4 regions of the Paenibacillus sp. FSL K6-1122 genome follow, and region 4 is predicted to be linked to each of the others. Evidence: riboswitches for the same ligand, from Rfam matches in the RefSeq annotation. Region 4 holds a riboswitch; each other region holds the start of a gene.
What was found. A riboswitch is a leader RNA that binds a small molecule or an ion and turns the genes downstream of it on or off. The one in region 4 is predicted to bind cyclic di-AMP.

Region 1: another riboswitch for cyclic di-AMP. It lies ahead of NSQ20_RS00525 (C40 family peptidase); the one in region 4 lies ahead of NSQ20_RS10720 (C40 family peptidase).
Region 2: another riboswitch for cyclic di-AMP. It lies ahead of NSQ20_RS18740 (3D domain-containing protein); the one in region 4 lies ahead of NSQ20_RS10720 (C40 family peptidase).
Region 3: another riboswitch for cyclic di-AMP. It lies ahead of NSQ20_RS07330 (hypothetical protein); the one in region 4 lies ahead of NSQ20_RS10720 (C40 family peptidase).

What each region holds. Positions count from the first base shown of each region.
Region 1 is NZ_CP150272.1:105,843-113,446, reverse strand. It holds gene NSQ20_RS00535 (M1 family metallopeptidase) at 88-2,079, shown strand; gene NSQ20_RS00530 (hypothetical protein) at 2,090-2,941, shown strand; cyclic di-AMP (ydaO/yuaA leader) riboswitch at 3,187-3,324, shown strand; gene NSQ20_RS00525 (C40 family peptidase) at 3,364-3,798, shown strand; gene NSQ20_RS00520 (GNAT family protein) at 4,154-4,648, shown strand; gene NSQ20_RS00515 (cytochrome c) at 4,799-5,155, shown strand; gene rbsK (ribokinase) at 5,230-6,213, opposite strand; gene NSQ20_RS00505 (4a-hydroxytetrahydrobiopterin dehydratase) at 6,258-6,554, opposite strand; gene NSQ20_RS00500 (hypothetical protein) at 6,805-7,098, opposite strand; gene motA (flagellar motor stator protein MotA) at 7,332-7,604, shown strand, end outside.
Region 2 is NZ_CP150272.1:4,151,937-4,159,540, reverse strand. It holds gene NSQ20_RS18755 (M20 family metallopeptidase) at 1-489, opposite strand, end outside; gene NSQ20_RS18750 (ABC transporter substrate-binding protein/permease) at 673-2,136, shown strand; gene NSQ20_RS18745 (amino acid ABC transporter ATP-binding protein) at 2,123-2,845, shown strand; cyclic di-AMP (ydaO/yuaA leader) riboswitch at 3,070-3,263, shown strand; gene NSQ20_RS18740 (3D domain-containing protein) at 3,266-3,940, shown strand; gene NSQ20_RS18735 (polysaccharide deacetylase family protein) at 4,048-4,839, opposite strand; gene NSQ20_RS18730 (hypothetical protein) at 4,993-5,334, shown strand; gene NSQ20_RS18725 (PspA/IM30 family protein) at 5,446-6,117, shown strand; gene NSQ20_RS18720 (DUF350 domain-containing protein) at 6,213-6,614, shown strand; gene NSQ20_RS18715 (DUF4178 domain-containing protein) at 6,638-7,144, shown strand; gene NSQ20_RS18710 (DUF4247 domain-containing protein) at 7,156-7,604, shown strand, end outside.
Region 3 is NZ_CP150272.1:1,670,031-1,677,634, forward strand. It holds gene urtE (urea ABC transporter ATP-binding subunit UrtE) at 1-309, shown strand, start outside; gene NSQ20_RS07305 (hypothetical protein) at 340-975, opposite strand; gene NSQ20_RS07310 (hypothetical protein) at 1,003-1,206, opposite strand; gene NSQ20_RS07315 (urease accessory UreF family protein) at 1,473-2,174, opposite strand; tRNA gene NSQ20_RS07320 (tRNA-Leu) at 2,619-2,701, shown strand; gene NSQ20_RS07325 (glutathione peroxidase) at 2,848-3,327, opposite strand; cyclic di-AMP (ydaO/yuaA leader) riboswitch at 3,699-3,874, shown strand; gene NSQ20_RS07330 (hypothetical protein) at 3,990-4,388, shown strand; gene NSQ20_RS07335 (HAD family hydrolase) at 4,516-5,199, shown strand; gene NSQ20_RS07340 (Nramp family divalent metal transporter) at 5,341-6,636, opposite strand; gene NSQ20_RS07345 (organic hydroperoxide resistance protein) at 7,037-7,456, shown strand.
Region 4 is NZ_CP150272.1:2,384,302-2,391,905, forward strand. It holds gene NSQ20_RS10695 (membrane protein) at 1-839, opposite strand, end outside; gene NSQ20_RS10700 (xanthine phosphoribosyltransferase) at 1,044-1,625, shown strand; gene NSQ20_RS10705 (hypothetical protein) at 1,723-2,052, shown strand; gene NSQ20_RS10710 (hypothetical protein) at 2,172-2,390, shown strand; gene NSQ20_RS10715 (carboxymuconolactone decarboxylase family protein) at 2,532-2,861, shown strand; gene NSQ20_RS10720 (C40 family peptidase) at 2,935-3,399, opposite strand; cyclic di-AMP (ydaO/yuaA leader) riboswitch at 3,405-3,536, opposite strand; gene pelA (pectate lyase) at 3,955-4,917, shown strand; tRNA gene NSQ20_RS10730 (tRNA-Leu) at 5,094-5,177, shown strand; gene NSQ20_RS10735 (carbohydrate-binding protein) at 5,323-7,008, opposite strand; gene NSQ20_RS10740 (divergent polysaccharide deacetylase family protein) at 7,424-7,604, shown strand, end outside.

The DNA.
Region 1 (7,604 bases), 2.3 Mb from region 4:
AGGGTTGATACAAATATTTTAACTAATAATTGCCCCATTGCAAACATATACATGCTGTAGATGCTTGTCAACGGGAGGTATTTAACGATGATTCCACGACGCGCCAAGAGCTGGCTCACTGCATCCCTGGCCCTGTGTGTACTTGCCGGAGGGATATGGATCACTCTGGGTTATAATCGCTCAACTCATTCCGAATTGCCAGTACTCGCCCCCGAATCGGGCAAGCCTAAGGCAATAGCCCAAACGCCAGCACCTCCAGAAAGTGTACAGACCCCTACTGCCGAAGTGTACAGCAACCGTGTTGTGGAATATCACATGGATGTAAAACTGGTCGAAGGGAATGTACTGGAAGGGACTCAGACGATTACCTGGACACATCCAGGTAAAAAAACCGTCAGCGAGCTTTACTTTCATATGTATCCCAACGCCTTCTCTTCTGCTGACACCACCTTTATGAAGGAATCCGGTGGAAAGCTTCGGGGTGATGTCATGCCTACCAATGGCTACGGCTCTATGAACATTACCGAAATGAAAACGGAGGACGGGCTCTCTCTGCTACACCGGATGCAGTATGTGCAACCAGATGACGGAAATATCAAGGACACCACCCTCATTAAAGTACGCTTGCCCAAACCCGTCAAAGGCGGGGAAAGCATCACGCTCCACACCCGATTTGAAGTGAATCTGCCGAAGATTTTTGCCCGGATGGGAACTGCTGATCATTTTGTCATGGCAGGTCAATGGTTTCCCAAATTAAGTGCCTATGAACCTGTGGGCAGACGTGGACGAACAACGGAAGGCTGGAATCTGCACCAGTACCATGGCAATTCAGAGTTTTACGCTGACTTCGGTATATATAGTGTGCGTATTCGGGTGCCTGAAACATACAAAGTGGCTGCTACCGGATTTCCGACGCAGCAAGCCGTGGTGAAGAATGGAGAAAAGGTCTATCAATTCTATGCCGATGATGTGCATGACTTCGCATGGGCAGCTTCACCGGATTTTGTCTACGCCGAGGAACCCTTCTCTGCACCCAATGTGCCTGGTGTACGAATCAAGTTATATCTGGACCCAGCTCATCAGGATCTGAAAGAACGTTACTTCTACGCCGCGAAGGCCGCTCTAGCCAATTATAGCAAATGGTTTGGCCCATATCCTTACGCTACCTTATCCATCGTAGTTCCACCCAAAGCGGGGAACGGCGCTGGAGGTATGGAATACCCTACGCTAGTTACAGCCTTTGGAGCCGATGACACCACGCCAGGTTATGACCTGGAACGAACCGTAGTCCACGAGATCGGACACCAGTACTTTTACGGCATGGTTGCCAGCAACGAATTCGAGGAAGCCTGGCTGGATGAGGGATTCACCTCTTATGCAGAAGACAAGCTGATGGAGCAGGAGTACGGATTGATTCCGAATCTGCCGGTACAATCGGGACTGATTACGTCTCCTTCATCTTTAACACAAGAATCCTGGAAGTTCGATTCACAGAATGAGTATGCAGCCAATGTCTATACACGTGGCAAACTTGTATTGCTTGGTATCGAACATCAAGTCGGCGCAAAAAAGATGGAACGCATTCTCTCTACCTATGTGAAGAAGTACCGTTTCAAACATCCCACTTCATCTGATTTTCAGAAAATTGTGGAACAAGTGACCCGCACTTCCTGGTCTGATTATTTTGATCAATACGTCTATAGTAACGGGATGGCTGACTTTGCTGTAGAGAAGATTCGTGTTACGCCCGTACAGAAAGACGGTCAAACATTGTACGAGTCATCCGTGACGATCGCAAAAAAAGGGAGTGATTACAACGCCGTTCCTATTCGCATTGCTTTTGAAGACGGGCATATCCTCACCAAGCAATGGAATGGAAAAGAAGATCGCATCACGTATAAATTAACTCACACATCCCCCGTATCCTGGGCCATGACCGATCCTCTGTACTCGATCGTGCTGGAGAACCGCCATATGAACAATTTCCTGAAATCCGGACTGGATGAGCAGACGAAGTCCCGCTGGAGCATGAGTGTAACCAAACTAATAGAAGCCATATTCGGAGGTCTGTCATGGTGAGGTGGAAACGGTGAAAGCGAAAATACGTGAAGGCTGGTTTCTCGTCCGTCAGCATATGTTCATTGCCGCACTCTTATTTCTCTATCAACTCATTTGGGGATATTTCTTCTATCGAATGGTACAATCGGCCGTCATCCCACTGCTCCTACGCTATCCAGATGCTGATGCCGGTGAGCTGAGTACACTTTTGTTCAAAATGGAAAGTCAACTTAACCTGTCTACCCATCCGGAGGTTCATCGTTATCTATGGATTCTCGGGGGCATGCTGCTGGTTCGCATGTTGATCAGCCCCCTCATTCAGGCAGGACTGCTCTACTCACTTCAGCACTTTAATTCTACAGAAGAGCGCATTCCCTTTGTCCGCGGAATCAAAAATCTGTGGAAACCGATGCTGCTGCTCCACACCATACGTACATTATTGATACTTCTGCCCGCCTACTGGCTCATACCGAAGCTCTACTCGATTCTCATGGACGGATTTCATTCCCTTCAATTACTTTTGCCTGGCATACCTTATGTTGCTGCCTGGATTGTATATGGTTGGATCATCCACCATGTCATACTCTATATGCAGTTCGGTGTGTCGGCACCGGAAGGAGAAGGCGGGGCTCACGGTACCCTCAAAGCACTCTGGATTGCACTGCGTCATCTCATCGCTGTAATCGGCATTGCATTACTGCTGGGCGGAGTACACCTGCTCGTCTTTGGGGCATTCACTACAGCCTCATGGTTATTAACGGGACTTACCGGACTTATACTACAACAGACGTATCCACTTGCCAGATGTCTATTGAGTCTGTGGAAAATATGCAGCCATTTCCGATTATGGCAGTCCAAAATATCCAAAGGTGAGAGCAGATAGTTTAAAAATTGTTACCATCACATGTTAAACTCATGGCCTAATATGTACTTATAAATAGGCAAACCTCAACCTTTCCCCGTCAAAGGTCGAGGTTTTTTTTGCTAAATTTGTTGCTAAACGTTGCCAAAGCCGTACTCCTCTGTTACAATAATCGCAGTGAGTTTTTAGTAACAACTTTGTAATCTTTACATTCATATTTGTAACTACTTAAAATTAAATCGTCATTTCTTGATTTCGCAGGTGCATAACTAGCATAGCCAAATTCCTGGCACCTGGGAAGCGGGGGAACCAGTTATGGGTGAATTGATCTTGCTACAGAGGGATCATAGGGGACCTTCAACCGAATCCTTAAGCTAACCTCGCAGGCATTGGAAGGGGAATATCTCTTGTTCAAGAAGAAATTAACCGCAGCTGTACTTAGCATCACATTCGCTTTATCGCTTGGTGCAGGTAGCGCATTCGCAGATTCAAAGATGGACACAGTAATTGATTCAGCAATGGGAACTACATACAAAAGTGGGGGAACAACGCTTAACGGCTTTGACTGCTCCGGATTTACCCGGTATGTATTCGACAAGTTGGGTATTGATTTGGCACGCCAATCCAGTTCCCAATTCGACATGGGCGATTCCGTATCCCGCATGGAGATGAGAGCTGGCGATCTGGTGTTCTTTAATACAACAGGTAAAGGCGTATCCCATGTAGGAATCTTTGTAGGGGATGGAAAGTTCGCACACTCCTCTTCTTCCAAAGGCGTTACGATCAGTGCATTGAGTGAAAACTATTGGGCCAATCGTTATGTTGGCGCGAAACGGATTATGAGCACGGACGCATATGAATCACTGGCCCTTGACTAGGGACAAGCTGAGCAACATGATGCTGTAACCATTAACCATACTGGAACGAAGCAAGAAGCATAACAGAACCGCCCGGTACATTCTCCGCAGGAATGTATCCGGCGGTTTTTTTGTGCTTCAATCCTTATTCATGTTGCAAGTTATACTCGGGGCATATCCTGCGACATCAACAGGTTCATTTTGCGTTCGTTCGTCCGTGCCCTTATGATGTTTTTACCCATCCCGTTATAATATAAACGAAATTACCGGAACTTTTGTTTCATTTTTTTTCTTGGGAAGGAAGACTTGCTAAATGAACATCTCTTTTGTAGAGTGGACAAAGAGTTCTGTTTCAAGGAAAGGAGCATGCAGGTGTATGAAGGAAGCCCCCGTAACGTTTCACGTTGTACCCATGCGAGAAGAACATGCGGAGCTTATCTGCAGTTGGCAGTATGACCCGCCTTACAATATCTACAGCTGGCTCCCCTGGGAGCAGATGAAAGCTCTGGAAGTGGAATTCGGAGATGCACAGCTGCGGCAGGAGCAATATGCAATCGTCCTGGATCAGAACGATCGTATATGTGGGTTTGCTCAATACTTCCCACTTCAAGGGGTAACCCGGATTGGCCTTGGCATGCATCCAGAGCTGTGTGGTCAGGGTCAAGGGACAGCTTTTGTCACTGCCATTGTACAGGAAGCTATTCGCCGAAATCCCACGAATGAGATTGATCTGGAAGTACTCACTTGGAATGCTCGTGCCATTCAAGTCTATCTGAAGAGTGGATTTGTCACCCAGGATACATACGAACGACAGACCCCAAGCGGCTTGAAGCCCTTTCACTGTATGGTTTATGAAGGGCCTCGCGGTTAGAATCCATTGAAAAACAACCAAATTTGCCCCTTGTTATGTGATTAGTTCAAAAAATTCCCACAAAATGCTATGATGTCAGTACAGGTTCCGTTATAATGATATGGATAGTTTCAGGTTAGATGATCTTTCATTCTGGAGGGGACATAAGGGATGCACAAATGGATCATGAGCGGAGTATTTTTTGCAGCATGCGCTTTAGCTATTGTTTTAATGTTTACGCTTCCAGGGAAAGAAGAAGTGGCTGAAGAAGCCAAGCCAACCATGCCGGAAGTAACATTGGATGCCGGACAAGCTGAAGCACTGGTCAAAGCCAATTGTATCTCCTGTCACGGGGATCAGCTTCAAGGTGGCGTAGGACCTGCTCTGGCCAACATCGGCAGCCAGGATGATCTGGAGAAGATCTATTCTACGATTGTCAAAGGTAAAGGTGGTATGCCTTCCTTCAAGGGCAAACTGCAGGACGAAGAGATTGCAAATATCGCCATGTGGCTGTCAGAGAAGAAATAGTCTCTGCACACGCATAACAAAGAGGCCCTTAATCCCCTTTTGGGAGAATAAGAGCCTCTTTGTTATACCAATTATTAAGCCTCTGCGGCATGCTCAGCCAGAAAGGCCTCAACTTCACGTGCGGACGGCATCCCGGACTGGGCGCCAAGCTTCGTCACGGATAACGCGGCCGCACCCATGGCGAAGCCTACGGCCGCGTCCAAAGTCTCACCGCGCGCGAGGGCTACCGCCAGCGCGCCGTTGAAGCAATCGCCAGCCCCGGTCGTATCGACGGCGCTTACGGCGTAGCCGGGCGCACGGCACGCGCCGGCACGCCCTGCTTGTACGCGGCCACCAGGCGCCGCCGCGTACACAGCCCCCTCGGGGCCGAGCGTCGTGACGACAGCGGCCCCGAGGGATGCGGCGAGCTCTGCGACCGCCGCATCCAGGTCTTCCGGCCGGAGATGACCCCGGCCGGTAAGCACGGCAAGCTCGCTGCGGTTTGGCGTGACAACGTCGACGCACCGCAGGAGCTCCTGGGGCAGACCCGGCACCGCGGGAGCCGGGTTGAGCACCACCAGTGCGCTGCCTTCAGCCGCCAGTTGGGCGGCGCGGGTAACCGCTGGCAGCGGGATCTCCAGCTGCAGCAGCACCGCTGCGGCTGCAGTCAGGCTTTTTACCGTATCCGCCTCTTCCAGCATCTCAGGCACCACTTGCCCATTCGCACCAGGAATAACGATAATCCGGTTGTCTCCCCGAGAGAGCCAGATGGAAGCCGTCCCTGTAACCGTGTCTTCCAATATGCGAACCTGCGAGGCATCTGCACCACTTTCCGTCAGACTGTGCAGCAGACGTTCGCCAAAACCGTCCGATCCCACCGCACCAATCATCGTAGTCTGTCCACCCAGACGCGCAGCGGCAACAGCCTGATTGGCCCCTTTGCCACCAGCGAGATAATGTAGCTCCTCACCGCTCACCGTCTCTCCCTCTTCCGGAATCGTGTCTGTCTTCACCACAAGATCCATATTGAGACTGCCTACGACAGCAATAAGAGGTTGTTTCTGATTATAGTCTGACATGTATGGTTCACTCACTTCTGGCCGCGTGATAATAACCGACCTCGTTATTGCGACCTCATTTTGTCATAAGCTTCGTTATATTGCCCTGCTTCCTTGATATCTACAGATGTAATACCACCCGCATCCCATGATGTGAGACGCAGCGTAACCGTTGTATAATCAATCGTAATAAAAGGATGATGATTGAATGCTTCCGAGATCGCAGCGACCTCATCCACAAATGCAATCCCTTTCATGTAGTTGGAGAACACGAATTTACGTACAATCCACCGTCCCTCTTCCAGTTCCCAGCCTTCCAGCCTTCCCAGATGAGCTTCGACTTCCTCTTGCGAAAAAACCATGCGTTATCTTCCTCCCCATAGGATGGTACATTACAGACATGCGTCCGTATAACCACCGACACCTTCGGTGCGATCAACAGCAACCTCAAAGGCCAGGCTCACCGCCATGCGGTTGGCCCATTTCACGACTAACATCTTACCACGGACAAGCTTCAAAATCCAATCAACTACATGGCATAGAACCAATAACCATAAGGCTTTGAGGAGAATTCCAATTCCATATACACCCCTAAAGATGCAAGTAAACACACTAAATTAAAGGTACAAATGTCAACTCTTCTTCCCCGATCAAAATATGAATGCGGTGCTGTTCCTTATCATGGATGACCACGCCACTTCCAACCGGAATAACAGACTCCTCGCCCAGCGCATAGAACAGATCCTCCGCCAATGCCTCATCCACTTCAAGTTGGTCAGATGCAACCAGTCTCTCCCACTCTTCCGCGTCCATTTCAAAGAAAACATACCGATCCGGTATGCGTCCGATTGCCGTTGTCAGATCTGTCAAAATTCCTTCATAATCCCGTCCATGCTTTACGCCCATTGGCTTTTCACTCCTATTCGGCCCCTAAGGAGCGGATTTGATCTTATTATACCTGAAAATAGCCCTTAAAAAAAAAGGCCTTCTGGTCGATAAATACATATATGACCGTTTTAACTGTTTTAGCAACCGTAAGGAATGCCTAACATTGAACGGATTGCGGCCAAAAATTCGTCCGGAAGCCCGAACACAGCCGCTTGAAAGGATTCAATTTTATCTCATGGATGAGGTGTATGATGAACATTTCAACGATTATTGGACTAATTTTGGGGCTGGTCTCCCTTGTATTTGGTATGTTCTTGAAGGGTGCGCCCTTAATCAACCTGGTTAACAATCCCGCAGCCTACATTATTATCTTTGTTGGTACGGCAGGAACCATCTTTATCGCATTTCCGATGTCTGAAGTTAAGAAAATCCCTAAGCTTTTCGGGATTGTTTTCAAAAATCAAGTACTTATTGATCGCGTATCCCTGATCGGCACATTTATGGATTGGGCTTCCACTACCCGT
Region 2 (7,604 bases), 1.8 Mb from region 4:
GCCTGACTTTTCGTAGGCATAATATGGATGCGCCATGAGAGCGACGTCACAGTCATCGAACAAACCTGCTTCAGCCATCGGAACTTTGGCACCACGTGTCTCTTCAGCGGGGGTACCAAACACTTTAATGGTTCCACCTACTTCATCCAGAATAGATTTTAGCCCAACAGCGGCCCCAAGACTCATCATACAGATCAGATGGTGACCACAAGCGTGACCGATCTCCGGCAAGGCGTCATATTCGCACAATAAAGCAATGGTAGGGCCGGGTTTGGCGGCTGAATAGGTTCCGATAAAGGCTGTCTCCAGACTTAGGATTGGAGCCTCTACAGTGAAACCGTGGAAGAGCAGTTCTTCTTTCAAACGGGCAGAAGCGAGATACTCTTCATTTCCCAGTTCGGGGTTGGCACCGATATATGATGAAATGGCTTTAAAACGGGAAGCATATTGATCAATAACCGTCAGAATTTGTGATTTGTTAGCTGTCATTAGTAAACTCCTTATGCAAAAATGAAAATAATTCATTGATTATATCATGTTTGCTTTATTTTTTCAGAAACAAGTCAAGATTTGTAATGTCAAAATGCATTGCATAATCATGCATTGTACTTTATAATGACTCAGTCATCAACATGAGAAGCATACAAAGTATTGTAAGGGGAGAGAAAAAGGTTGAAATTAATAAGTCGTTACACCATGATGCTGTTGACCTTTGTTATTCTGCTGACGACTGCCGTTCCTGTGGCACTTGCAAGTGGAACTACAGATAATTCAAGCAGTAAAAAGCTGGTGCTCGGTACAAGTGCCGATTTTGCACCATATGAATTCCATAAAGTGATTAATGGCAAAGATGAAATCGTTGGCTTCGATATTGAGATCGCCAAAGAGATTGCCAAAGATCTTGGCGCTGAGCTTGTGATTGAGGATATGGGCTTCGACGGTCTCCTGCCTTCATTGCAGAGCGGGCGTGTTGATCTGGTGATTTCAGGTATGACGCCGACGGATGAGCGGAAGAAAAGTATCGATTTTTCCGACACCTATTATAAATCAAAACAAGTGATTATGGTTCGAAATGTGGATAAAGACAAATATCCAACTATGGCAGAACTTGAAAATGCGAAGATTGGCGTTCAGAAAGGCTCCATTCAGGAAACGATCGGACAGAGTATTCCAGGGGCGAAGCTTACTGCGCTGGATAAAATCTCGGATATCGTGCTTCAACTGCAAACAAAACGCATTGATGCGGCAATCGTTGAAGATACCGTTGCTGCAGGTTATCTGGACGATATCATTGGACTTGCTGCTGCTGTTCCGGACGAAGAGCAAGCAGAAGCGGCAATCGGGATTCGTAAAGGTAATACCGAGCTGCTAGCTGCAGTAAATGGAACACTGGAGCGACTGAAAAGCGAAGATAAAATCAATCAGATGGTGACGGACGCCAGCCTCTTGATGGCGGATAAAGCGAACAAATCACAAAATATTTTCCAAGTATTCTGGGAGTACAAAAGTTTCTATGCTACAGGTGTAGGATACACACTTCTGTTGTCTGCACTTGGGGTTATCTTCGGGGTAATTATTGGATTGATCATCTGTTTGTTCCGTTTGCATGATGCTGCAATCTTGCGCTGGATCGGTACGGCATACGTTGAAGTGATCCGTGGCACACCGATGCTGGTACAATTGATGATTATTTACTATGGTTTTTCTCTGAGCTTTGGCATTAACTTCACTGCACTTCAGGCAGGTATCATTACACTTTCAATCAATAGTGGTGCCTATCTGGCGGAGATTTTCCGTGCAGGTATCCAAGGTGTGGATCGTGGTCAGTTGGAGGCAGCGCGTTCATTAGGTATGGGAAGAGGCGCCGCGATGCGTTATATCATATTGCCACAAGCCTTCAAAGCTGTATTACCAGCGATCGGTAATGAATTCATAACTATCATCAAAGAATCCTCCATTATCTCCGTTATCGGTATGGTGGATATTATGTATCAGGCAAGTGTAGTCAAGAACATTACGTACCAAGGCTTGAGTCCATTTTTGATTGCAGCAGCCATCTACTTTGTAATGACGTTCATTTTGTCCAAGCTGCTGGGACGACTGGAAAGGAAGTTGAGTGCAAGTGATAGACGTTAGACAATTACACAAATCTTATGGAAATAACGATGTGCTTAAGGGCATAAACGTGACGATTGGCAAAGGTGAGGTTGTCGTGGTTATCGGTCCTTCCGGTTCAGGTAAAAGTACGTTCTTGCGTTGTTTGAACCTGCTGGAACAGCCTACCTCAGGAGAGATTGATTTTGAAGGCGTGTCAATCACGGACCCCAAGCATAACATTAACGCAACTCGTGAGAAAATGGGCATGGTGTTCCAGCACTTCAACCTGTTCCCACACAAAACGGTAGAGCAAAACATTACGATTGCTCCGATTAAAGTAAAGAAACAATCCACTCAGGAAGCGGAGAAAATTGCCGCTGATCTGCTTAACACCGTAGGCTTGTACGATAAAAAAGATGCATTCCCGAATCAGCTGTCTGGTGGACAGAAGCAGCGGATCGCCATTGCTAGAGCATTGGCCATGCAGCCGCATGTGATGCTGTTTGACGAGCCTACGTCGGCACTGGACCCTGAGATGGTCGGCGAAGTGCTGGATGTCATGAAACGTCTTGCAGAAGGCGGGATGACGATGGTCATCGTAACGCATGAGATGGGTTTTGCACGTGAAGTGGGAGACCGAATCCTGTTCATGGATGGCGGGGTTATTGTGGAAGAGGGAACACCTGATGAGGTGTTTGGAGCTCCAAAAAATTCACGTACACGTGATTTTCTTGCGAAAGTACTCTAAATGTTAAATGGTTGATCAAATAGCGTTACTGACTTCGAGTCGGTAACGCTATTTTTTATGGATAATAATGACGTATGGATTCGGAAAAGTAACTATTCTGTTACCAAATGTAAAGGAATCGGGTCAACCAAATTTTCTGAATTAACCAGTATTCTTACAAATGCTTACATGCTAAAAACCATCTGGTAAGAATTACTACAAGTTCAGGTTACAAAATTGTGATATATTGAACTCTGCCGAAACTTCCGGATAGGGAGTGCGGGGGATGTAACGATGCAGATTGTGCAGGGGGAAGATCAACAGCACACTGCTTGGGGTGAATTGGGTACATAACATTTCAAATGTAACGAAGAACCTATAGGGTGGCTCCTCATCCGAATCCGACAACTAACTTCGCAGGCACAATGAGGGAGGAAGACCATGATTAACAAGAAACGTATAGCCAAAACAGCAGTAGCATTAATGACAACAGCAATGCTCATTCAAGCCGTTCCGGCTCACGCCGATTCAGTTCATGTGGCCAAAGAAGGGGATACCTTCTACACCTTATCAAAACAATATGGAGTAGCACTCAACACGTTGGTTAAAGCAAACAACGATATTTCGGCTTACAATATTTATGGTGGTTTGAAAATTACGATTCCCGGTAAGGCAAACAATGTTGCAGCCGCTGCGGCAACGGAGAGCAAGACCCCAGCCAAAACGGTTACCACAGCAAGTTTGGACGTTAACGCAGATAACAAAGTGGTTCAAGCCTGGGGTAAGACATTCGATTACAGCAAAGCTGTGAACGTAAAAGCAACGGCATACTCTGCAGATCCGTCTGAAAATGGAGGATGGGGTGCAGTCGATTATTTCGGAAATGACCTTGAACTGGGCACAATTGCAGTTGATCCAAGTGTAATTCCACTCGGAACCAAAGTACTGGTAACTGGTCACAGCCATCCAGGATTGCCAAAACAAGCTTTTGTAGCCACAGCACGTGATGTGGGCGGTGCAATCAAAGGTCACCGGATTGATATCTTCATCCCGGGTAGCAAACAGTCCGTAAGCACATTTGGATTTCAGGATATCGAGCTGTACATTCTGAAGTAGAGAGAAAATAACATTTAAAATGAATTCAAACAGGGTGTCTGCCAGTCGCTAATTCGCGATTGAACAGCACCCTTTTAATATTCTCATTATTTGTTATCACGGTCATCCTAATCTTTGGCCTTTGGCAATCCCAGCATTTCGTCCAAGGTGACCAGTTCATATCCCCGATTACGTAGTTCCTCAATAATTTCAGGCAAAGCCTTAATCGTGCCGTTCAGGTTTGACCCTACACCGCCTCCAGCATGTTGCAGAACGATGGAGCCAGGTTTCACGGCAGACAGGATGTTATCTTTCACCTGTTCCTTTGAAAGGCCTTTCCAGTCCAGGGAGTCTACGTTCCAGTTCACAATGCTATAGTGTTGTTTGGCAGCCCATCTCAGCTGTTCTTCATTAATGTCTCCATAAGGTGGCCGAATCATCTTGGGCGTATAACCCGCCAAACGTTGAATAATATCCCCGGTATGTAAAATTTGTTTGCGAAAGGCATTCATCGACAGCTTACTGAATTCAGGATGATTGTAGCTGTGATTACCAACCATATGCCCTTCCTTAACAATGCGTTTCACCAGATCCGGATGTTTCTCAGCACGACTACCCACGATGAAGAATGTAGCTCTGACATTGTACTTCTTCAATACATCCAGTACTTGTGGAGTAAACCGTGGATCAGGTACATCATCAAAAGTCAGTGCAACCTTCTTGGTTGAAGGACCATTGGTTTTAAACGTATCGGCATATTTTTGACGTAATTGTCCCAATGTCAGTTGTTCTTCTTCCGCAGAATCCGAACCTGATACGGATTCACTTGGCGGGCTTGAAACGTCCCGCGATGAAACTGGAGCATGATATCCTCCGAGAAAAATAACGATAACCATTAGCATAATGAGGCGTACGCGCATAATAACGGCCTCCTTTTCCAAAATGACGTTCTCCTTGGTATGCCCGGGGTCTCCATAAAATATGCGCAGTGTGAGAAGTTTCATTGCCGATTTAGCTCATGACAGCCATAATTCCTCCATATATAACATATAGAAAAGGATAGGTGGATGGGTATGAGTACATATGATTTGAAATCCATACGTTTACAGGTGATTGAAGCAGGAGAAGATAAGGTTTTTCTCGTTACCGGAGGAAAGGCGCATATTGGCGCCGTAGCCACGTTCTACGTGGATCATGAGCGCGTAAGCGGGACGACAGTACATATTCCTGGGCATAAAGAACAAGAGCTGTGTGAGCGGCTTGCCCGAAAGGCTGCCTTGCAGCTGAAAGTAACCGTTACGGTGATCATGGGTATCCATTTTGATTCCATCACGCGGATGCAGATCGACGAAATCGTGCAGACTGCAGAGAGGTTGATGGAGGATCATCTGAACAAAGATAAACGATCTTCCTGACATAAGAACCATTCAATGTTTTGATTTTATTTGCTAAAATTGAAACGAGTTGTAGATTGTTACGTATGTATGTTTATATACGATGTAATATCGACTAGGAGGAATAACATAATGTCCATTTTCAAACGTTTGCGTGATTTAACTATGTCTAACATCAACGCCATTATTGACAAGGCGGAAGATCCAATCAAGATGACGGACCAATATATCCGTGACATGCAAGAGGATCTGGAAGATGCGGAGAAAGCAGTAGCTCAACAGATCGCCATTGAGAAGAAATTCAAGCAGTTATTCGAAGAGCAGGAAGCTCTTGTGAAGAAACGTGAAGAGCAGGCGCATACGGCGGCACGTGCTCAGAATCTGGATTTGGCTCGACGTGCCCTGGAAGAGAAAAAGGTTGCTGAAGAGAAGATGGCTGAGTACAAAACCAGCTATGACCAAAACAAGGCTTCTGCGGATAACCTGCGTGGCAAGCTCGACGAGATGCGTAAGCAACTGACTCAAATGAAGAACAAACGCGAAACTCTGGTAGCCCGTTACAATGCAGCAAAAGCCCAAACGGAAATCAACAAAGCGTTGAATGGGTTTGGCTCTGATACTGCAAGTGCTGGTATGAAGCGTATGGAAGAGAAAATGATGCAGATGGAAGCACAGGCCGAAGCAAGTAACGAAATGTCATCCAAAGGAAAATCTTTGGATGATGAGTTCGAGAAGTTGGGTAAAGATCAGGCTGTTGAAGACGAACTCGCAGCATTGATGAAACAGTACGATAATAAGAACTAATACCTTGGTTGTCAGCAGGGTTAACCAGCGGAGGAGAAGAGTATTTCTCCTTCGCTTTTAAATGCGGTTCATGTTGATATGTGGGGGCTGTGTAAATGGATTTGAACATTTTGGCGATGCTGGTCTGGACCGGATCTGGTTCGGTTTTGCTGTTTGTCTTGATGTATGTTGATTCACTGTTCACGAAATATAAGGATTTTGCTGAAGTTAAGGCCGGCAATATGGCCGTTACGACACGTATGGTTATGAAATTATTTGCACAAGGATATGTACTTGCTACGTCCATTTCTACGGCCGGTCACCTGGGAGAAGCACTGCTGGTCTCCGTTGTATCCTTTATCATTTTGTTGATTCTGGAGAGTGTTGTACACTTTATGATTCGCAAATGGGCCAATCTGGATCTGGATACGGGAATTCAGCAAGGGAAGACAGGATACGGGTTGTTCTCTGGCGCTTTACATATCGTGGGCGCACTGATTATTGCAGCTTGTTTATAAGATAAGGAACAGGAGTAATTCTCATGAGTGTATGGAAACGAATTAAAGGAATACTAACGAAACCTGAACCACCGCAGGCAGAGAAAACGATGCTTCAGCTTGCACCTGGTGATATCTGTGAGGTTTCTCTGGTCACTTATGAAGTCGTTGGTCGGGTACAAAATCGTGCTCGAAATGCAGTTGTGCTCACGCTACAAGATGGTACCGCATTTCGATATTTGCATATCGAAGAACGGGAACTCACACGTTACGCCCTATATACACCAATTGATGGCAGGCTTGATGCGCCTGATGAGGTGCCTACATTGCTGGACCTGGATGGACGTGCATTTCATCTGGAGGAAGAGTATGGAGGCATGGTATCAACGGCAGGTAGAACTCCATATGGCCAGGCTGGAGAACAATTGGTATGGCAGTATCAGTCGGATGATAATCTGCTTCTTCGCGTGGAGTGGCAAGACAGAAGATTTACACTGTATGAGGGTGAGTCCATTCTTCCTGCGGATATCAAAGTGATTCGTTCGAGCTAGGAGAGGTTCCAATGAAAAAACGCTTGGCACATGGATTAAAATTAATGCTGGTCCTCAGCCTTGTCATGTCTCTGTTGTCCGCGTGCGGAGCAGCACCTTCTGTTCAGGACACATATCCGCTTGAATCGGTTAACGGCAGTGGTAACTCAACGTCCTATGTGTACCGGGCTTCTGACCGTACCGTTCCGGAAGTGGCTCAGGAATTGTCTGACCAGCGGCAACCGGATCAGATCTCGGCAGAGAATACAGAGCGTATGTTCCTCGTCTATCAGGACGAGTATTATCACCTGCAACAAGACCCGAACAAGCCGGAGGATATCTTGGTTGAGGTGGACTCCAAGGAATATGTTCGGCAGAACTACGATTCATCTTTTTTACAAGGTTACCTCACCGCTACATTAATTGGTAATCTGTTCGATTCTTTTGGCGGGCGAGGTTATGGCAACTATCGAGGATATAC
Region 3 (7,604 bases), 710 kb from region 4:
GGCGGGGATCTGAGTGGTGGACAGCAGCAGCAGTTGGCATTCGCCCGGGCATTGGCTTCGCGTCCGGGGTTGTTGCTACTGGATGAGCCGACAGAAGGCATCCAGCCTTCTATCGTGGAGGACATTCGGCAGGTTATTTTGCAGCTCAAGGCAAAGGGGGACCTCTCGGTTCTGCTGGTAGAGCAGAGTATTGATTTTGTACGAAGTGCCGCAGATTACATCTATATCATGGACAAAGGAACCATAACCCTGCATGGGACACCGCAAGAACTGGATATGTCGCAGTTTGAACATCATCTCTCCGTATAGTTGTAGTTAGTCGGCCAGTGGAGAAAGGTTTTAGGAGCGCTTGTCCAGGATATTCGAGTATTTCGGATATAACCGCCGGATGCATTCCGGACAGATGTCATGCGTGAATTCGGCGTGGGTATGCTTCTCCAGATAACTCTCAACGGAGTTCCAGTGTTCCTCTTCGTCCTTGATTTGTTTGCAGACAGCGCAAATAGGCAGCAGTCCGCGCAATGTGCGCACTTCAGACAATGCTTTCTTCAATTGGTGTTCTGTCTTTCTTTGTTCGGTAATATCCATGTGTGCAATTAAAGCGAGATCGGTATCCAGAATTGAATTTGAATAAGATAGAGGGGTGAGTTCTACACGAAACCACCTCTTTTCGTTGTATACAGTATACACGCAGATGTCATATGTATGATTTCGATTAAAGGGTATTCCGCGTTCTTTCAAATTCTGTGCGACAAGTGCCATGTTAGCGTTCTTGCCTCGTTTTGCCCAGGCTTCCGTCAGGTGCAGGTAGTGTCTATGACTACTGTGTATATCCGGGTTTGGTGAGCATTGACCAAGTCCCTGTTGCCAGGCACGGTTACAACTTTGGATAATCCAATTGTCATCAACAATGATGAGCTGGTGACGTATGGACTGGAACGACAGCCTCTCCAGATCGGATGTAACATGTCTCATGGATGAGACCCTCCTTTGGCAGAAATCTTATCTCAGTTCATCTGGAATATCCAAAATATCAGCGACCAGGTGTCTGAATCGGGTTGCTTTGCGTGTGCCGTGAATAAGATTGGATAAACGATAGGGTGGGATGCCATGCTGTTCACAAAAGGTCTTCTGGTCCACTTGAAGTTCGGTTAGCCGTCGTTTGATGGCCCATCCGAACGGAGTAACTGGTTTTTTCTTGTTCAAAAGGGTTCACCCCTGGTTAGAATGTAGTATTCAGCCGCTCTTTCTTCATGTAGAATATATAGAAATGCGAGCTGTATGTTTCATTATATACGTAAATTCGTCATCTAACAATTAAAAAAGACGGAAAAAAGTGTATTTTGTGATTATAAATGGCGTAAATACGTAAATAAAACAAATAAAATGACAAAAAACACGTCGGCAAGGAGGTTGCCGCGTGTTTTTTAGTTTGTTTGAATGAAGGGGAGCAGGTATGAGGAGGAAGAGGATTAGGCCCTGTAGGCATGAAGTCCAGCTCCGAGCATATGGAAACTGGGGAAAAACGATTTCATGGACATCGAGGTTGGCTGTGCCAGTCCATCCGCAGCCGAGGCGCTGACGGTCTTCCATTCATTCTCCAGATCTGTGGCCAGGCGGACCATCAGATCCTTGGTTGTATCGTTGTTCAGGGGAATGACTTTGGAGGCTTCGGTTATGCAGGCATTCATGGCTGAATGCAGGTAACCAAGGACCGCCTCCTCGACCGGGATGTCGAGGTGGTGGTTAATCCAGGCGTGAACAGTGGAGAGGCAGCCAACCGAATCATATTTGGCAAAGATCTGTTCGAGCTGGCTGAATTCAATCCAGGGGTGCAGAGCGCGTGCGAGTCTGATCAATCGTTTACCCATGGCGGCAGCTTGTTCTCTGAGATCTCCAGGGGTTCGCTGAACATGGACGAGCTTGTCGATCAGAGCTATCCGCCATGTATCCTTGTGATCTGTTGCGGTATAGATGCCTTTGATAGCCATACCTTCAAGACGAACGATGCTCGGATGCAACTGACAACGCATGAATGATTCGAGATCTTCAGCATTACGAATGGTACCCTCCCTGATATGGATATCCATGCCGAAGGAATGGGTGAACCCTCCAACCTGAATAGAGGAATCAAGCAGTTTGACATAATCGAGCAGCTTATTCCCACGGTTCACAATCATTCGCCTCCTGTGTTCGTTTAATGTAACTTAAAGTGACATTTATGTTCCTTTTTGTTTGCTTTGTGTTTAGAAATCCGAATTATATGATAGTTATCATCCCATGAATGTCCGCTTTTTGTCAATGGTATCCGTGAAATTTAATGGATTAAATCTGGGATTTAATATTTGTGTTATTTTATATAACTTATTGTGTTATTTATTTTGCGAAGTGCAGGGAGGACTATATATAAGGAAGGACTATATATAAATGAACCAACAAGATCGGCTCTTACCTAAAGAGAGGGGATCAAATCTAATCATATGCAGTTCATGGGTAATGATGACGAGATTATGCGATTTTTGATGAAAATGCCTAGCTGAAAAAGAAGTATTAAAAAATACTTTACTTTTAGTTCTGAACCCGGTATAATCAATTCTGTTGCCGATTATTTACGACATGCGGTCGTGGTGGAATGGCAGACACGCTATCTTGAGGGGGTAGTGGGCGTATGCCCGTGGAGGTTCGAGTCCTCTCGACCGCATCATATGAACGATTAAAAAGCAGCTTTCCATTAATGGGAAGCTGCTTTTTTTGTCTTTTTCGAACAGTATGACATCTGGGTTGAAAAAAGGCCATCCATTACCGGAGGAATGTTGCTCTACCTACCGGCTACGGGTGGCCTGTGTATTATTTTTGCAGCAAATTCTTGATATCTTCTTCAATCTTGTCCGGTGTTGTTTTGGGAGCATAACGTTTAATGACCTGTCCGTTCTGATTCACCAGGAATTTGGTGAAATTCCATTTGATTGCTTTGGAGCCGAGCAGGCCAGGAGCTTCTGTGCTAAGGTGTTGGAAAAGAGGGTGAGCGCTTGAACCGTTCACATCAATTTTCTCAAACATGGGGAAGCTCACGCCATAATTCATCTGACAGAACTCGGCAATATCGTCGGAAGATCCTTTTTCCTGTGCAAACTGGTTGCTTGGGAAACCAAGAACTTCAAATGGAGCATCTTGAAATTTGTCTTGCAATTCTTGCAGACCTTTGAATTGAGGGGTAAGGCCGCATGAGCTTGCCGTATTCACAATCAGGAGCACTTTGTCACGGTAGTCGGACATTTCAACTTCTTGACCGCGAAGGGTATTCACTTTGTAATCGTAGACTGTCATCTAAATCGCCTCCATTTATTTACTCTTATATCTTCTATTATATTGGTTGCAATTAAATATTGCAAAACTAATATGGTGTTAAAAGAATCAAAACAGGCAAGTTGTGCAGAATACGTGAATGAATTGCGAAGTGATTTACGCCAGAGTGAGAATTAGATAGCCTTGAAGAGATAGATAGAGTATAACTTTGTTGTAAGCGTTATTATGGATAGGAATTGGCAAAAATCTGCCGATTTGGTGATCTGGGCGGACTTTACACCGACATGGCACGGGTGTATGATTCATAACGTAATTTCAATTTAAACTAAATTGTACTTGAAAAACGAAACAAACGATAATATCGCTCGATCTTACCTTAAGATATACGAACGATATTTTAATCGCTGAGTTTCCATTCATTAATGAATGGGAAACGGGGGAACCAACGGAATGCGCTGTCCAGGACAGTGGGCATTCATGGGGTGAATTTTCCGGTGACAGCCGGAAATAGGGCGACTCTCGCGCCCGAATCCGTCAGCTAACCTCGTAAGCGTTAAAGGGAGAGGCAACAAGCCGTACGCTGGTTCATGGTGTTTTCGCCATGGGTTATTTAAGAAGCGTTCGGGAGGCCTTGGTCCCCCACGCTTCTTTTTTGTTGTCTTTTCACGCCAAGGGAGGAACGAATGATGGATACTGAGATGATCTTAGTGACTGCTCCAAATGAAGCAGGACGTAAATTTATCAAATTGCTGATGTACAAAAAAATGCCGTTTGCCGTTCTAACCAACAGTGCAGGGGAAGAGCGAAGACTCCGTAGAATCGGAGTAGAACATGTCATTCGCATGAATACGGCTGCAGCTCAAAAATGGTTTTTGCCGCAGGGCAGCGTAGGCAACGTGTTTATTTTCGAGAACAGCCTGAATCTGACCTGTCGTTATTTACAGATCTGCCGTTCATGGACATCGAAATCCCTGTGCGTCATTACGGAGCAGAGTCATCCTAAGGGCATCTATCGGGGCATGGGCGCAGACCGGATTGTATATTCGCTCAATGGGGAAGTTGGCTTTCTCCTCAATGGTTAATGCCATAGCTTGTGATTGCTCAGGTGTAAGGTGCCTGTTATAATTGAATGTATCGATAAACGGAAGTTTGAGGAGACTCATGCAGGATGGTGAGTCTTCTTTTTTATGCTTACAAGGAGGAATTGGCGTGCCGGATGTAGGTGGATTGAAATGGTTGTTTTTTGATGTTGGAGATACGCTGGTGGATGAATGGGAGCCGGTTGATGATATTATCGGACAGTTTGTCCGTGAAGCTTGTGCTTTGGGGTATCCGGTGACAATTGAGGCGGTACGCGAACTGTTCGCGAGTTGTTACCGAAAATATGAGCAATGGCCTATGAGAGTGGCGATTCGCACATTCGTTGAAGACGAGGGGCATCAGAAACAGATTCAGGACAAGCTGAAGTTTCAAAAAGATCTTGAACGTCCTTTTCCTTCAGCGGATTCCGTTCTTCAGCAGTTGTCACGGCATTATCGCATTGGCATTATTGCCAATCAGAGTCCTGGAACGGAAGAGAGACTGGAAAGCTATGGCTTGCGGAAGTATGTTGATGTTCTGGCATGTTCGGCTGAAGAAGGAGTGTCTAAGCCAGACCCTGAGTTATACGCTGTGGCCTTGAAGCAGGCCGGTTGTGAACCGGAGGAAGCCGTCATGATCGGCGATCGGATCGATAACGACATTATACCTGCTCGGAAGCTGGGCATGCGTACGATTCGAATTATGCAGGGTTACGGAAGATTCCAGCCAGAACTATCGGATGACAAACGTGCGGATTGGACCGTTGATTCATTGGATCAACTCTTGCCGTTATTGATACCAAATCAGGATTAGATGCAGATGGTTGTTTATTGGAGTTTGAGTTTTACTATAAAAGGAAACATGTTGCTGTATTGCAACAATAAAGGCTGATCAACTGGGTATAAAATACCGGAGTTGATCAGCCTTTTTAGTATTTAGCCAATTAAAATGAGATTAGAATAACCGAATCGTCTGAATGATCAGATATACATTCAGCACAACGATAATCGCGGCAATGACCCATGAGATGATTTTGAGCCACAATTTGTTGGCGAATGCACCCATGCTTTTTTTATCACTCGTGAACATCACCAGGGGAATTACAGCAAACGGCAATTGAAGCGACAGGACGACCTGGCTCAAAATGAGTAGTTCTTCTGTGCCATGTTCTCCTGCAATGGCTGTCACAATTACCGCGGGGATGATGGCGATCAGACGTGTGACCAGTCTGCGTAGCCAAGCCGGAATTCGAATGTTCAGGAAACCTTCCATAACGATCTGCCCAGCGAGTGTACCTGTAAGGGTAGAGTTCTGACCTGATGCTAACAGCGCCACACCGAACAGGATACTTGCGACCGTAGTACCCAATAGAGGTGTCAGCAGATGATAGGCATCAGCGATCTCAGCAACCTGCGTCATACCAGCACTGTGAAATACAGCGGCAGATACAATCAGGATGGCTGCATTGATGAACAGGGCCAGTGTCAGCGCAATCGTAGAATCCATGGTCGAGTACCGAATGGCTTCTTTTTTGCCCTGTGGTGTCTGTTCGATCTGACGGGTCTGCACAATGGAAGAATGCAGGTACAGATTATGCGGCATCACGGTTGCTCCGATAATACCAATGGCAATATAGAGCATAGCCGGGTTTTGCAGGATCTCAACATTTGGTACAAAACCATGGAGAACACCGCCCATATCCGGTTTTGCCAGAAACAGATCAATCCCGAAGCAGAGGGCAATTGTTGCCATCAGCACAATGACGAGAGTTTCCAAAGCGCGGAAGCCTTTGTTTTGCAGAACAAGAATCAGGAGTACATCAACTGCGGTGATGATAACGCCGTATAACATGGGGATGTTAAATAACAGTTTTAATGCGATGGCAGAACCAATGACTTCAGCCAGATCGGTAGCTGCAATGGCAAGCTCACACAGAATCCATAACATCATAACAACAGGCATGCTGAATCGTTCACGACAGGCTTGAGCCAGATCCCGTCCAGTGACGATACCGAGCTTGCCAGCCAGCGACTGAAGGACAACGGCCATCAGGTTCGATAACAGGATAACGGATAACAAGGTATACCCGAACTGCGAGCCGCCTGCGATATCTGTTGCCCAGTTCCCCGGGTCCATGTAACCTACGGCAACGAGGTATCCTGGGCCTACAAAGGCGAGGAATTTCTTCCACCATGCAGCATTCTGCGGAACTTTCATGGAACTATGTGCTTCTCCAAGGGAAGGGGCCATGCCCGCAGTAGATAATGATTCTCTTGAAGGAGCGTTGAACGGATTTTTTTTACTCATACGATAATCACCTGACTTTGAATTATTGATTTGGAGATATTGATGCGGTACAAACCGCTCATGATATATCTAAATTTTTATGTTTATTGTTACATTGTACTCCTTCAATTATTTTTGTCTAGTGCAACTTTTATGTATCAGCACAAAATTTCGGTTGTAGCTTGAATATGCCCCTTCGTATATTACCCAACCTTAGGGAAAATACAGCCATGGCATTGAAATGCATGAAAATAATAAAGTTGTAAAAGCTGATAAAGATACAAAATTGCGTTTCAAAATGAGCCAGAAGTTTAAATTGAAAGGAAGGCAGTAAAAAACTATATGGATAAGGGAGAGATTCTGAATGGAAGCTTTATATACAGCAGTAGCGACAGTTAAAGGTGGACGTACAGGTTCGGTGACTTCTTCGGATGGCGTGCTTAAGCATGATCTGAAAATGCCAAAAGAGCTTGGTGGCTCCGGTGGTGAAGGTACTAACCCTGAGCAACTTTTTGCCGCTGGATATGGAGCATGTTATGAAAGTGCCCTTGCCAATGTAGCACGCAAAGCAGGTGTGAAATTGGAGGATGTGGTCGTTACAAGTAACGTATCCATTGGTAAAGACCCTGCGGATGACGGTTTTCAGCTGTCTGTTCGTCTGGACGTTAGCATGCCTGGTGTAGATCACAGTCAAGCAGAAGAACTGGCCCGCAAGGCGCATGATTTCTGTCCATATTCCAAAGCAACACGCGGCAACATTGATGTTGTATTAAACGTAGTTTAAGATTTGACTCCTGGTAAGTAAAGGGAACATATAGAGCAGGTTATCCCAGATACCTGATGTTCGACTACAAAGCCCTGCTGGCAATCGGCAGGGTTTTGTGTTGATTATCATATAAGGACATGATGCAGGAGATTAGATGCCAGATCGC
Region 4 (7,604 bases):
TCGGCTACAAAGGTAGTGAATATTTCCATGAAAATAAGGGATACATATACAGATTGCACTGCCCATCCAAGTTGAAAGGCAATGCTGCCCATCGGGATTTCGAATTGGATGATGCCGGGCATCTGAGCTGACATGGCAAAATGAGCTGCCATCAGCATGAAACCAACGCCAATTCCACCCAATACTCCACCCCACTTCAGCACATTCCGACTACGAATCTGGTTACCTACAGGCACAAGAACAGCTTGAGCCAACACCAGATTGAATGAAGTATACAATAGTGGAGACAGCCACACTTGAATAGGGTTTGAGTCTGTCGTCAGTGTGATGAATCGGGAAGCACCTGGATGATGGATCGTACTGGTGATCATGAGCAGAGATAACAGGAGCATCATGGGCACAACGATGCTATTCATTTGTAGGATGGCTTGAATGCCCCGACCGAGAAGCAGATATGTCCCTACAAGTGTGACGATCAGACCTGTCTGATAATGCAAACCCAGATGCTCGACAAAAACGGAGCCTGCTCCGGCAAGCATGACACTGTTCACGCCAATGAGAATGAGAAGGGTCACCCAGGTGATCCATTTGCCCGCCTTATGGCCGAATAAATGTTTGTTCAGATCCTCATAAGAGCGGGACCCGGTATCGTGAGCGATCAGCATCATTTTGGTACCTAACCAGACAAAGAGCATGGTGGATAAGCCTATGGTGATGGTGGCCCATTTGCCATACTGGGTAAAAAACTGCAAAATTTCCTGCCCTGTAGCGAAGCCGGCTCCAACAACCGTTCCAATGTATGTAAATGCGATCTGCAGCACCCGAAATGCCTGTTTCATGTGTTTCCCCTCTCAGGCCCCTGTATAGTTTGGACATGCGGGTACCATGGTACAAGGTATGCTTGACCCACGAAAGTCATGACAATCGATAATGAGCTTTGGTTTGAAATGCGTCCCAAGGACAGCGTCAAGGCAATTTCGCTTGAACTTATAGATAGATATATGATACTTTTACCTCATAGGATAGGCTTGGGAGGTCAAATCATGGAATTATTGAAACAACGAATTTTACAAGAAGGTGTGGTTATCTCGGATCAAGTATTAAAGCTGGATGGTCTGTTGAACCACCAGATTGATCCTGCATTAACGATGGAGATGGGACGTGAGTTCGCTGCCCGTTTTCGTGAAAGTGGAGTAACTCGGGTAATCACGGTAGAATCCTCAGGGATTCCGGTTGCGTTTGCCGTAGCCTATGAACTGGGGGTGCCCCTTGTATTCGCCCGTCGCAAAAAAACACTTCTGGCTGATCCTGATGCTTACTGTGAACGTGTACCGTCCTTTACCAAAGGAATTGTAACTGACATTATGGTATCCCGCGAGTTCATTCATGAGAATGACCGCATTTTGTTCATTGATGATATCATTGCCAATGGAGATGCCGCTCGTGGCGTCATCAAAATTATCGAGCGTTCTGGCGCGGAACTCGTCGGATTCGGCGTTGTGGTCGAGAAAAGTTTCCAGGCAGGGGCACGCACGATTCGTGAACAGGGTATTCCGGTGGAAGCCTTGGTACGCATTCGTTCCCTGAACGATGGAACAGTACAATTTGACGATAACGAAATGTGACATTTTAAAGGAATAGGGCCTATTTTTTGAACTATGCCTTTGCATGACCGCCGATTTCATTTATAATGGGGTTATGTTAGGGAGAGGAGGCAACACCATGGGGAACCAACCGGCAACAGAACAATTTTTTAATGATAAGCTGGCGGAATCGAAAGTTCATTTTGAACGTGCCCTGGATTGTAAACATACGGAATTCGATGACCTTTATCCCTATATGATTGAACATCCTCAATTTTTCTGGTACAAACGCTATGTTGCCTGGTCAGAATTACTGACGATTGTAGGCTTGTGCGAAGAGTTGTCCTTCTCTTGGAAAGAACAATTTACACCGCATCAAGTGGAGTACCTTGAAGAACGTGTGATGTCCGCCAAAGTGCTTGATTTTTGGTTCGAGAAGAACGACAGCAAAGAGCACGCGCAGCGGTAACTTTCAGTCGGGACATAATTTCGAATGACATGACAGTCCAATACAGTCACGTGAGACCTAAATGACTTTTCATTTAGGTCTCTTTTTGTAAATAAATTTGAAATATAGGAGCCATGAAGATGATTAGTGATACAGAATTGGACGCCCTGCGTCTGTCAGGTGAGAAAGTTAGAGTCGTACGGGACGAGCTGGAATCGAACGACGTGAAAGGGATTGTGGTTGCCTGGGATGGCGAGCAGGTACTTATCCGTCGTCAGAATCGACGTGTCGTTAAGCTGGACCGAGGTTACAGCTATCAGCTGTTCAGCGAGCCGCGCCAGAGTCCACTTAGTGAGTAACAGCTGATAATTATGGCAGGGCCATGAGCTTTAAATGTTTGGAATTACCATGATTTCTTGGCATAATTGGCTCACTCGGGAGAGAAGATAGGTACAGTGAGGAAGATCTGTAACTATAGCCGAGAGGGTGTGCTACAAGCCATGACATTGATGAATGATAAAGTTCATGCCTACAAGGATCAGATTGGAGCATTAAGCGATGTGCTGCCAGGTGTGGTGAAGTCGTATCATGAGTTTACCGGAGAATGTTTCCAACCTGGTGTGATTGATGCGAAGACAAAACAGCTAATTGCGCTTGGCATTGGATTATTCGCCAACAATGAGGTATGTACCTTCTACCATGTAGAAGAAGCCCGTGCTAAGGGCGCAACAGATCAGGAGATTATGGAGACCGTAGCCGTGGCTGGAGCTGTTGGTGGAGGACATGCCCTGTCTCAGGGTGCGATGCGAGTGCAGAAGGCGCTGCATTAGTAAGCAATGCAACATACATTTTTAAGTGCAAAAAAGGCATCCGGTTAATAACCGATGCCTTTTTGTATGTGAATCACATTTTACCTAACATTTTATCATACATAAACTGTCCAGTTACCCGACGTGCTGTTACATAACGATCATTGAAGTATGGATTCGATAACTTCGTGATGCTTACACCTTTACTGCTGGAGGCATGAGCGAATTGTCCGCCGCCGATATATACACCTGTATGTGAAATGCCTTTGCCTGTTGTATTAAAGAACACCAGATCACCTGTTCGAACATTGCTCTTGGATACGGGAGTACCTGCTTTGGCTTGCTGCTGCGAAGTACGTGGTAATTCAATGCTGTATTTGTTGAAAAGATATCTCATAAAACCAGAACAGTCGAAGCCGGCTACAGTAGTGCCACCCCATTTGTAAGGAATACCTGTCATGTTGTTCACTACGGAGTTGATACTGCTTGCCTCTGTGCTTGTTGCCCCGGATGTAAATAATACAGCTGCTCCAAAAATGGAGATAATCAGTTTTTTCAAAATCAATGTTCTCCCTTCGATGCCTACGGAGTTAGCTAAGGGTTCGGTAGAAGGTTCCCTATATTTCCTATGTATAAGAATAATTCACCCAAATTGGTTCCCCCGTTTTCAAACATGAAACTCGGCAATGAATAATTAAGTTTTTGTAACTATTTGAAACTATATTGCATAAATGCGTAATTGTCAAACCCATTTAAAACCCTTCGTAATACCTCAATGTTAGCGGAATTAAGGTTTTTATATGAAAGAAGGGATCAAGTTTGGGTATCATTCATGACAAAAACGTCATTATTGGTTCGTTTAAGACGAATTTGGATAAATAAATAGGTTTGTCATGAGTTAAAAGAACTATCCCGTTATGTAGAATTAGAGAGATTATATTCATTAAGTTGCATATATTGACAAAAATCGATTTTTTGCATATTATCTGATTATACAATCCACATATTGGATGAAAATTGATTTTATTATGCGATAAATACAAATAAAGGAGGTTTGGGGCGTATATCATACGTAAAGTAGAAGTGGAAGATTTATAAAAACGAACATAGGAGAGTGTTACATTTGAAAGCGAAGAAAATAATTACTTTTGTCCTGGCATGTACGATGGTGTTCTCAGTAGTTGGAATGGCAGTTCTCCCTGTAGGGACGGTATCTGCTGCAGATGCGTCGGGTACTACAGCGAGTATTTCTGATATTTTGAAGAACCAGCTACCGGATGGAGGTTGGAGAAAAGATTATAAACAGACAAGTGGAGAGTGGGCAAAGTCCACGATAGACAACAAGGCTACATACTCAGAAATTAGAAGATTGGCGAAGGAATTTAAAAAGACGAATGATCCGCGTTACTCCACAGCTGCAATCAAAGGAATTAACTTTTTGATCAACATGCAGTATTCAAACGGCGGGTGGCCACAAGTTTACCAAAGCTCCGGATACCACAAGCACATCACTTACAATGATGATGCCATGATTAATGTAATGATCATGCTGGATGAAGTAGCGGCACGCAAAGGTGATTTCTCATTTATCGACAGTACACTTGCTAACCGCAGTAAAAATTCAGTTGCCAAAGGTGTGGAGGCGATTCTGAATACACAGGTCGTTTCAGGTGGTAAGCTGACAGCATGGGGACAACAACATGATTCCAGCTCTCTTAAACCAGCGAGCGCAAGAATCTACGAAGTGCCATCGCTGACAGCTGGAGAGAGTGTAACGATTGTTAAATTTCTGAAAACCAGACCTGCTAACGCTAAAATTACCGCATCCATTAAAGGAGCGGAGGCTTGGTTTAACAAAGTGAAAATTACGGGTTACAAGTATGAAAGAGCTAATGGAGATAGTAAAATTATCGCTGATTCCAAAGCTGCACCAATTTGGGCACGCTTCTATGAGATCGGAACGGATAAACCAATCTTTATTGGTCGTGACGGGGTAGTTAAATACAAATTAAGTGATATTGATAAAGAAAGAAGAGGCGGTTATGCATGGTATGGCAACTGGCCTTCCAAGCTGTAATTTGTAGTATGCTTCCGTATTAATGAACCAAACTATTAGCAACAGTTAAAGGTAAGGCCCGAATCGACATGGACGTCTGATTCGGGCTTTATTGTTATTATTTTCAGTGTTGACATGATAGATTACGCATGATATATTATTTCTTGTCGCCGATATGGATGACGAAGATACAATATGCGGTCGTGGCGGAATTGGCAGACGCGCACGGTTCAGGTCCGTGTGGGCTAACCCCCGTGGAGGTTCGAGTCCTCTCGACCGCATCTAATAAAAAGACTCCTTAAGCTAACGCTTAAGGAGTCTTTTTTTGCATTTTTTGATATAACACTAACTTTAGTGATGAGTATTCAAGAGGTTAGTGCTTAGCTGCACGTACAGCAAATGTCTTCCATCAGCCATACGGAACGTTTATTGTGCTGCGGTAACATTAACGCTGTCAATATTCGGTCCTTCCGATCCGGTGGTAACCACTTTCAATGTATTGGTCCCCGTGTTCATGGGGACCTGTATTGTTTTTTCAACCCAAGTGGACCAGCTTCCCGTAGCGGGAAAGGGCTCGTTGCTGATGACTTTGGTTCCGTTCACAAAAATGTCGAGGTTCCGAGTGCCGCTTTCCAGCGCATAACGAAACTTTACGTTTTTGGTACCTGTTGTCGTGTTATTAATGCCGTTCCATTGAATGGCTGAACCAGTCATCGCATTGAAGTTAACATACCCGGAGCCAGTGTAACCGGGGTAGATTGTTTCAATGGCAGCTTCCGTAAGTGACGTTCCGGTCTCGGCTTCATACGTCGTGCCACTGCCTGTATTCCCGCCGCTATTTCCGCCAGTAACGTTGGCAACAAACGTTGTTACGCTCTGAGGCGGGAGCTGTGCCGTGAAGGCTCCATTGGATACGTTAAGCGAGGTTCCGCTTGCCAGGTTTCGACTGCTGTCCGTAATCCATGAGGACACAGTAGAGGCATTACCATTTTGCAGAACGAATTTTTGGCTTGTGGCTGAAGTTCCACGGTTAATTGCCACGACGACGACTTTGTTATCACCTTTATAGGCTGAGACAAATGTGTTCGTATCCGGATTTTTCGTTGCATCGACTCGCAGGTAGCCTGGACGCACGAATTTAGAGAAATGAGCCATATTATACCCGCGTTTGCTTATGGTACCGTCCTCTTTCATCGGACCATACTGTCTGCGGATGTACCACCACACGTAGGCCTGGAAATCACCTTCTACCATGGCATTGTGCATGTGATAGGAAACGTCTAATGCTTCAGGCCAGCGGTCTGCTGAGTTGTTGTCACTGTTTGGAACATACACTTCAGTCATCCACAGTTCTTTACCGGCTCCTTTTTGCTTAAAGAGAGGGTAGGCAAAATTCGAAATCTGGGTTCCATACGTATGTGCTCCCAGAATGTCCATGTTGGCAAGTGCCTGCGGATCATTCAGGATTGGGTCGGATATGTTCTTTAAGTACTGGAAGGATTCAGGCGCCATGACTTTGGTACCTTGGATGGACCCGGCATTTTCTTTCATGAATCGAAGGATCTCTTGTGGAGTCCACCAAGTCCAGTCATGAGCATAATCCGGTTCGTTTTGTACAGAAATGGCATACAGATCTACGCCGTTATTTTTCATGTAGGTTACAAAGTCGTTCAGATGTTGCGCATATGCGGTATATTTGTCGTATTTCAGACGTTTGGCATTTGTGTCCCCATTGCGGTTGAATGTTTCAACCATGCTGCTTGGAGGATTCCATGGGGATGCAAATACAATAGCACCCTTTTCGATAGCCCGTTTGGCTGTGGCAACTTCACGATACCAGTTATTGGAATCTGGATCAACGTAGATCCTGAGAATGGAGAAGCCTAATTGATTCTGGTCATTACCAAAAGCAGTTTCACGTTGAGCGGGAGTCAGATCACCAATCCAGGCAGGAAGGTTAATGCCCCCAAAGCCCTTGATCAGCTGTTTTTCCGAGGACAAATTAATGTTGGCATCGCTGGCTGCTGACACATTTGTCGGGGTTAACATCAAAGGCAGGGCTGTTAAACAGGCCAAAAGAACATTAATCGTCTTTTTTAGTTTGAATTTCACTACTTTCATCCTCCTCGATAATAGTAAGTTACATAGAGAAACCGCAACCAGGAATAACAAACAAGAATAGCGGATTGTCTGGCATTTATTTTATGTAAACCCTTTCAAAACCTCCTTCCATAAATCATAGGATAGAATTGAAGCATAGAACCTCTTTCATTTGTTGATTCTACTAAAAAATTCCTAAACTGAAAACCTGACAAATTACAGTATTTTTTCTAATTAATCTCTATTTTCTAACTATTCAATGACAGTTCTTGTCTGAATGCAAAAGGGAAAACTGGAATGATGGGGGATTCGCTTGAGATAGAGGTCTTCAATGGGCGGGGGTATGATCATTAAGGAAGGCTTTGGCTTACATATTCCTCCCTTCATTATCAAACAATGAGATCACAGAAGTTACGGGGAGGGAATCATGATGAAGGTACAGAGAAAGAATTATCGATTCATTGCAGGTATCATGGCATTATTGATTGTGTTTTACGCAGGCATATCGGCAGGAGGGCCTACAGCGGCAGCTTCAGAGTCCACATCGAATCACAAACGGTTAGCGATTATCATCGATGATGTTGGTAATGACATGAAGGGTACGGCAG